2 regions of the Aerococcus urinae genome follow, and region 1 is predicted to be linked to the other one. Evidence: riboswitches for the same ligand, from Rfam matches in the RefSeq annotation. Region 1 holds a riboswitch; the other holds the start of a gene.
The links. Region 1 has a riboswitch for FMN ahead of AWM73_RS06835 (energy-coupling factor ABC transporter ATP-binding protein). Riboswitches for the same ligand answer to the same signal wherever they lie in the genome.
Positions count from the first base shown of each region.

Region 1 (4,424 bases):
GATGAACATAATGATCAATTTGGCCCGTGGATCCATCCGGTGGACCAGGGAATCCCCGTTCAAATACCGTCCCATAATAAATTTATTCTTCATCTTGAACCTCCCCTAGTTCAAAATAGTTAAGAATACTATCCGCGAGTTGGTCAACGGTTAGCGGATTGTCTTGGAGTTGAATTCCAGCTTGGTCAGCTAAAACCGCCTTAAATTCTAAACTATCAGGTAGTGACAGGCTATGGTCTCTGAGCCAGTCAGCGTCAGAAAAGATTTCCGCTGTTGAGCCTTGACGGACCACGGTTCCTTTATTCATCACGACAATATGATTAGCATATTGGGCCGCATCATTCATTTGATGGGTCACCAGGACCACCGTCAACTGACGTTCCTTATAGAGTCGGTAGAACATGGCCATCATGTCCCGGTGGCCTTTAGGATCCAAACCAGCCGTGGGTTCGTCCAAGACTAAGACCTTGGGCTCCATGGCAAGAATCCCAGCAATGGCTACCCGGCGCATTTGCCCACCCGATAAGTCAAAGGGAGATTGGTCATAAAGTTCGCTGGCCAGCCCGACCAAGTCAAGGGCTTCAATGGCTTTTTGACGGGCTTCTTCTTCACTGGCTCCGTAGTTTAAGGGGCCAAACATAACATCTTTAAGGACGGTTTCTTCAAAAAGTTGCGATTCAGGAAACTGAAAGACAATTCCTACTTGGCTGCGAATGCGCCGTAAGACTTCTCCCTTAGAGTTCTTGGTCACGGTATCCGGTCCAATCTGAACCGCCCCTTGGGTTGGCTTTAAGAGGCCATTAAGGTGTTTGATGGCAGTTGATTTACCACTCCCGGTATGACCAATAAAGGCCGTAAAACTTTGGTCGGGAATGGTTAAATTGACATCATGCAAAGACAAGGTTTCAAAGGGAGTCCCTGCCCCATAAGCATAACTTACGCCTTGGAATTCAATTTGCATAAGTAATCCACCAACCCTTCTTCAGTATAATAATCTTTTTCAAAGCTAAAACCGCGTTGGGCTAAGGCGTTTTTTAATTGGACACTAAAGGGCACGCCCAGTCCCATATCGATCAACTTATCCCCATAAGAAAAAATCTCTGCGGGTTTACCCTCATTAACGATTTCACCCTGGCGGAAAACTAAGATGCGGTCTGCACTAGCTGCTTCACTTAAGTCATGGGTAATCGATAAGACGGTGAGCTGGCTCTTTTCCTTCAGACGGCGGATAACTTCCATCACTTCTTCGCGCCCCTCTGGATCAAGCATGGAGGTAGCTTCATCCAAGATAATCACCCGGGGCTGGAGGGCAATAATCCCAGCAATGGCTACCCGTTGTTTTTGCCCTCCTGATAAGTTGCTGGGCTCATATTGCCGATAAGCCGACATGCCGACCTCTTCTAAGGCCCAATTGACCCGCTCGACCATTTCAACGTGTGGCACCCCAGCATTCTCTAAGCCAAAAGCTACATCGTCTTCAACCGTGGCCCCAACGAATTGGTTGTCAGGATTTTGAAAAACCAGGCCGATATTTTGCCGGATCGTCCAGACATTGGCTTCATTGAGTGCTAACCCCGCCACAGTAATCTGGCCAGATTCCGCTTCTAATAACCCATCAATTAGTTTGGCCATGGTAGATTTCCCTGAGCCATTATGACCGATAATGGCTACCCATTCTTGGTCAAAGATATCAAAAGAAACCTGTTTGATGGTTTGTTTGTCTTCTTCTTTATCGTAGCGAAAGCTAACATCTTTGACAGAGATGATCGACTCCAAGTTTTCTCCCCATTTCTAAAATAAAACCCTCCGTTTAAAGTAACGGAGGGGCTATAGTTATCGTATTCACTCTTCTCCTATCAGACTTTACTGTCGGTACTAGAATTACACTAGTTCATTCCTATCAATCCCTTGATAGCTTGCGGACTTTTACCGCCGGTCGGGAAACGCTCCCTGCCCCGAAGATATCTGTAAATCTCTTCTTAGTGTAACGGAACCAGTGCTATATTTCAACTGATTTATCACTTATTATCTTCAATTAATGCCCGTCCCACATAGTCTGTCCAAGCCTTGACTCCTGCTTGAGAGAAATGAATCCCATCTTGACTGAGCCAATCCGCTTGGGCATTTTGATCGTAGTAGCCGGACCAATCGATTAGATGACAGTCTTTTCGACTCTCAGCGGTTGCCTTCAAGGCGTCATTAACTTGTTGGCGCCAGGGCCGGTTGACGTGGGTATTGACCAGGTAAATCTTCTTACCTTCAAAACGTTTCAGTAATTGGTTGATTTGTTGGGAAGTAAAGCCACCATTGGCTCCTAAGTCTACCACCACTTTATCCTGGATCTCATTCTCAGCGCTAAAGCTATCGATCAGTTCACCCGCTTGGTAGACTTGGAGTCCCACCTTGGCACAGATATTAGACCGTGGGAAGAGGGCCGTAATCCCCTTAGAAACATCGATGGTTAAGGAGTCCCCTAAGAAGGTAAAGCTAAGTCCGTTAGCCTGGTAAAGGACTTCATTGGAAAAGTCACTCACGATAGCTTGTTGGTCTTGGCTAAGCGATTGCCGGTATTTTTCAATATCTTCGTCACTATCACTAGCAATGGTATGTTTTTCCCGGTTGGCTTGTTCGATCGCTTCACGGGCCTCCCGGGCTTCAGCTTCAGACTTGAGGACCACTTCGCCCTTGGGTGCTGTCACTAAGGCAAAGAGAGCCAAAGCTAGAACCAGGGTAAAGCCCCAAAAGAGAAGTTTTTGGTACCAGGGGGTCTCCTTAGACCGGACTTGACGGAAGCCTGTAATTAATCGCAAGGGCTCCCCTTTAGGGCGCAAATAAATCGGTATTGTCACTAAGCGCTGGTTAACCAAGGCGTCTAGGAGCAGGCCTATCACAAAAATGGCTAGGACCTGTAGCCAAGGTTGCATGGTAAACCAGTTTTGTTGACTGGCATGGGCAGTAAAGACAATATAGATCGGATAATAGGTCAGATAGACGAAATAATTCTTCCGCCCGATATAGGCCAAGGGCTTGAAACGAAGGGTCTTACCAATAAAGGACTGGTCTTGGACAATGGCCAAGATAAATAAGACTACCAACAGGTCAAAGACCAACATGCCCCCGTAGTAGGTCCATATGGAAGAATCCGTCAGGAACTTCATCAAGACTGCTAAAATACCAGCAGTCATTAGGGCGATTAAGTCAGGGGTCCAAGATTTATCAAGCAGACGATGTGAGAAGCCTATGATTTCTTCCCCCATTAAGAAAGCGATGCTCCCTAATAAAAAGGAAAATAAGCGGCTATCAGTCCCATAATAGGCCCGGCTAGGATCTTGTCCCGGAGTAAAGAGAAAGGCCATCCAGGCGGCTGACATCAGGGCTAAAACAATCAAGAAATAAGTAAAATGCTGCTTAGACAAGCGCCGCCGCAGTAAGCCATAGATGAAATAAAAGACCAAGAGTGATTGTAGGTAGACCCCCAAGTACCAAAGATGGGTTAAAAGCGAGGGGTGGAGAAATTCAGCAAAATAGGAAGACCCAATGGCAATCTGATACCAGTTATTAACAAAGGCCAAGCTGGAAAAGACCACCGGCCGGATATTGGTTAACAAGTTTGCTTGAAAGAGCAATAAGAGCGCTAATAGGAGGATAATAAAAAAGACCAAGGGCCAAAACATTTTCCCCAAGCGCCTTAAGAATTGCGAGCCCAGCCTGAAGGACTTGCCTTCCCTTAACCGCCGCTCCAACTGACCGGTCACCAAATAACCCGATAGGATCAAAAATATATCCACCGCTAAAAAGCCACCCGGTAAGGAATTGGTGAAGAAATGATAGCAAATGATGGCAAGCATGGCAAAGAGCCTCAGAGTATCTAGCTGAGGTAAATATAGCCGTTCTTGGCGCATGGGGGAAACCTCTTCTCTATAAATGTTCATTAACATTATTATTATAACAAATATTCTCTATTGAAAACTAAAAAAGCGCAAAAAAAAAGACATATAAAATGCCTCAATAAAAAACAAACTTTTTCACCCCTAGACTTTGGCCTAGGGATGAAAGAGCTAGACTCGGGAAGAAGAATAGCTTCTTCCCATCATCATAACACTCAAAAGTTTTATACTAATTCAATAATCGCCATTGGAGCGTTATCGCCACGACGTGGTTCGGTTTTCAAAATACGAGTATAACCACCTTGACGGTCAGCGTAACGTTCACCTAAGTCATTGAATAACTTTTGAAGAACGGTTTCAATAACGATTTTTTCGTCTTCAACACGAACATCGCTCACTTCATTACGTAAATAACTTGCTGCGCGACGACGAGAAGCGAGATCGCCTTTTTTACCTAAAGTGATCATCTTTTCAGCAGTTTTACGAATTTCTTTAGCGCGAGTTTCAGTCGTGGTAATGCGTTCGTTGATTAATAAG
Region 1 covers NZ_CP014161.1:1,509,125-1,513,548, forward strand. The annotation lists gene AWM73_RS06825 (energy-coupling factor transporter transmembrane component T family protein) at 1-93, opposite strand, end outside; gene AWM73_RS06830 (energy-coupling factor ABC transporter ATP-binding protein) at 83-961, opposite strand; gene AWM73_RS06835 (energy-coupling factor ABC transporter ATP-binding protein) at 937-1,776, opposite strand; FMN riboswitch at 1,842-1,967, opposite strand; gene AWM73_RS06840 (acyltransferase family protein) at 2,019-3,902, opposite strand; gene rplQ (50S ribosomal protein L17) at 4,112-4,424, opposite strand, start outside.

Region 2 (4,424 bases), 800 kb from region 1:
TCGGTCTAGCACCACACACCACCTACTTATCTATCCAAGCCTTACAGGAAGAAATCCATTCTTCACATGATCATTCTCAAGCCGTTTCTAACTTCTTTGAAGATTTGGATCAACTAACAACCAGCCAGCGATTAAATCCTTTAGACCAAGATAAGAAGGATTTGTTGCTTTTATTACTCTATAATTGTTGTCAGGATAAGCTTGATTTAAAAGAAAATGAAAATTACTCTAAGATGCAGTTGACTGCTTTAGAAATCGATAATCTAAAAGAAAAATGGGGACTCATCCTTCCCGGCTTTAACGCCCGTCTACAGCCAATTCTAGAAAGTTTTCAATCCCATTTCAGTAAAGAGCTCATTGCCAAACGCACAGCCATAATGTTTTCTTATGTCTATTCTTTTTATCCCTTAACTATCAATCATTTTTATAAGGACTATAAACGCCTACATATTGCGGTTTATACCAGTCGTTCTTACTCTACTGATGAAATTTGTGGTAAGCTCCATCTGTTTTTTGGCTCATTAATTGAGGTCACCCCCATCACAGATACTTACTTTATGGAAGAACTAGACCATTCAAGAATTGATATTTTATTAACCACCTACCCCTTGTTCAATCTTAAAGGCATAACCATCCATACAATCAAAGATGATCTAACGACTGAAGATTTAGGTTGGATTTACCAAATGATTAACCAACTCAAATTTTCTCAAGGCCAAAAAGAAGAATGGCATCTCCACAAAAAATAAGTAAATAAAAAAACCAGCTTAATGAGCCAAGTAAATATTAGCTTCTCATTAAGCTGGTCTCTTTTTTATTTCAATGGCAAGGGATTTATCTAGCTAATAATAAGACCCCTAAACTAAACGCCGCTTAGCCACAGGTAAGGCAGCTGATAGAACAATAAAGTTAGCTATCGAAATAATCAGGCCCTTGAGTAAATTAAAGGGTACTATGCCATAAAGAATATATTCTTGCATGTTAGGAATTTCAAAATTCATCACAGCCATATAGAAGGGAGTAATGACATAGTAGTTAGCCAAGGAAAGGACAATCGTCATTAATACGCTCCCGATTGCAAAAGCAAAGCAGACTTTGACATAGTACTTAGCCGTTTCAACTTGTTTGCTCAAACGAAGATCATAATTACGCAAAATATAGTAAATTGGCAAGCAATAAGAAAGAGTAGCTATGAAAGAAGCCATATCTCCGATTGGGTAACCCGCATTGCCACCTGTTTGCATATAGTGTAAAAAGTTCCGTACAAAAGCAGCCCCTGCACCACTCCATGGTCCAAACAAAAAGGTGGTGAATAGGATCGGAACATCAGAAAAATCGACCTTTAAGAAAGGTATAGCAGGCAATATCGGAAAAGAAAACATCATAAGGATAAAGGCAATAGCCCCCATAACTGCGGTAACAATTAACTGACGTGTACTTGTTTTCATAACAATTTCCCCTTTCTTCTTCTCAGTCAGGGTTAGTTGTTATTTCTTGAAAATAAAAAATTCCTTTCACCGAAAGTCTTCAATGAAAAGAATTAATTAGTAAGTATTTACTATCTTCTCCCATTCTGACTTTACAGTCGGTACTAGAATTTCACTAGTTCTATCAGCTCACTGATTCGCGGACTATCACCGCCGATCGGGAATCTAACCCTGCCCCGAAGATTTCATTTATTTAATTTTACAAATAGATTATAACCCCATTATAGGAGAAATGCAAGCGTTTTATTTTTGTAAGGCATATTGTTTTAAGCGCTCAACTTCAGCTTTTAATAATGGCCGGTATTCACCCACTCCTAGACCTTCAGTCGTTAAAAAGCCATAGCGTTCGCGGTTCAAACGTTTTACGGGATGGCCAACTGCTTCAAGCATCTTACGAACTTGACGATTACGTCCTTCATGAATTGTCAACTCAACGGTTGCATTTTCCTTAGCAGCCTTATTTTTCCGAATGCGTGCCCTAGCCTTAGCGGTTTTCTGCCCGTCTATCACTAGACCTTCTTCTAAGCGCTTAAGGGCATCGGGGCTAGGATAGCCCTTTACCTTAGCCACGTAAACCTTATCAATTTCGTAACGAGGATGCATTAATAAATTGGCAAATTCCCCATCATTGGTTAAAAGTAAGACCCCAGTCGTATGATAATCTAAGCGCCCGATAGGATAAATACGTTGAGGGATCTCTTTAAAATAATCAACCACTACTTTTCTCCCTTTGTCATCAGCAACAGAAGAAATGACCCCATCCGGCTTATTGAATAAGTAGTAAACGGGTTCTTCTTTATATATAGGTACTTGGTCAACTTCAACCAGGTCCTTCTTTGTGACCTTAGTGCCGAGTTCAGTAACCACCTGGCCGTTGACCTGCACCCGACCTGCAAGGATTAATTTTTCAGCATCACGTCTAGAAGCCACACCAGCATGGGCAATGACCTTTTGTAATCTTTCCATTATTTATCTCCTTCTTCATCAAATAAGCCCTTATCTTCCTCATCTTCAGGTAAAAGCGATGATATATCAGGGAGGTCAGCTATTGAATTCAATCCAAAATATTGATAAAAATAATTAGTTACTTGGTAAAGAATCGGACGTCCAGGTCCCTCTTTTCGCCCCGCTTCTTCAATCAAGTCATGCAATAAGAGGCGTTTAATCATGGCTTGCGATTGAACTCCCCTGATTTCATCAATTTCTAATCGGGTAATTGGGCCTTGGTAGGCAATCACTGCCAAGGTTTCCAAGGCTTGTTGAGACAGCTTCAAAGCAAAAGGACTGACTGCATATTTTTGGATTAAGTCAGCATAGATTTTTTGAGTCAGTAATTGATAGCGCCCCCCTAGACATACTAATTCTAGCCCCCGCTGACTATCAGTTTTTAATTTTTTGTCTAAGTTCCATAAACTATACTGGACCTTTTCTTTAGAAAGATCTAAAAGATTAGCTAGTTCCTCTAGGCTAAGGCCTTCCTCACCAGCAACGAATAATAAACTTTCGCAAGCACCCTCAATGGTCAATCCCCATCATCCTTCTTTTGTATGCTTATATCTGCAGCAATTTGATCTTGCTGGATAAGTAATTTTCCTTGTTTAACTAATTGTAACAGAGCCAGAAAATAAGTCACCACTTTCTCTCTGTTAGGCTGATTCGAACTCAGCAAAGAAAAAAAGGACAAGTGGTCTGACTCTTGGTCCAAGGCTTCTTCGATACTCGTAATCGCCTCATCAATAGTAAAAGTTTCCCCTTTTACAGTTCTTTCAAGGGGTTGTTCCTGCCTCAAGCGTAAAAACATTTTTTTAAAGGCCGATAAGAGGTCTTCACTGCTTACTTCGTTTTCAGGCAAAGGCACAACGGCTTGTAAATCCGAGAGGTCACTGGCCTCTTTAGAGTAACTCAAAGACCGGTCAGCTTGTTTTTCTTCTAAGATCGCTGAGACAGCCTTATATTGCTTATAGGTTAGTAATTGTTGGACTAAATCGGCTCGTGGATCGTCTTCCTCCTCTTTTTCCATGGCTTTTTTGGGCAGGAGTAATTTAGTCTTAATTTCAATTAAACTGGCCGCCATAATCAAGTAGTCACTGGCTAGTTCCAAGTCCCTTTTTTGGTGGCGGTGAATCGTTTCTAGGTATTGGTTGGTGATATCAACAATGGGAATATCAAAAATATCAACTTCCATCTGCTTAATTAAGTGCAAAAGCAAATCTAGCGGCCCCTCAAAAGCCGCTAGATCGATGTGTAATTCATCATTAGAAGTTTCAGTGTTTTCTTGCTTAGTTTTATTCATAAACCTTCCCCATCGTGATGAATAATATGTGGCATGGTACGTTGTTCATGTAAGGCCCATCCTTTTAAGATATCAGACATAGCTAGTGAGCCGCTAATGGTATACATAGGAAATTCCTGGGTTAGAGCAGTCAACATGGCATAGATAATCTCATTTTGGTCGAAAGAAGGATTAACTGAGCTATAACGTACTAATACTAATTCTTTTTCCTCATCTTGGTCAAAACCAATAATACCGACAATATTATCGGTTTCTTCATCACGCCATAAGTAAAGTTGACGCTTACCTGCTTTTATACGCTTCATTTCTGCCATCAAGTCATCCATAGACTTATAGGCATCTAGATAAGATAACAAACCCATAACTACTTTCTCATAATTTGAAATGTATGGAATTAGCATAACTCACCTAACCTCTCTTAAAGATTCTATGGTTCATAGACTATCACAAACGCTCCAAAAAGAAAATACTCACTTTTCTAAGCAAATATCCAATACCATAAAAATAGAAAACTTTTTGTAAAAACATCTTAAATATCTAAGGCCTTAAATACTTTGGTTAAGGAATCCTCAAAGACCAACGTATCTTTTCTATCCACTTGAATCTTTGTTTTATTAATGACTGCTAAATAAGAGCCATTAAAA
Region 2 covers NZ_CP014161.1:705,612-710,035, reverse strand. The annotation lists gene AWM73_RS03210 (helix-turn-helix domain-containing protein) at 1-749, shown strand, start outside; gene AWM73_RS03205 (ECF transporter S component) at 858-1,448, opposite strand; FMN riboswitch at 1,557-1,675, opposite strand; gene AWM73_RS03200 (pseudouridine synthase) at 1,731-2,453, opposite strand; gene scpB (SMC-Scp complex subunit ScpB) at 2,453-3,013, opposite strand; gene AWM73_RS03190 (segregation and condensation protein A) at 3,010-3,780, opposite strand; gene AWM73_RS03185 (hypothetical protein) at 3,777-4,142, opposite strand; gene AWM73_RS03180 (NAD-dependent protein deacylase) at 4,310-4,424, opposite strand, start outside.
Region 2: another riboswitch for FMN. It lies ahead of AWM73_RS03205 (ECF transporter S component); the one in region 1 lies ahead of AWM73_RS06835 (energy-coupling factor ABC transporter ATP-binding protein).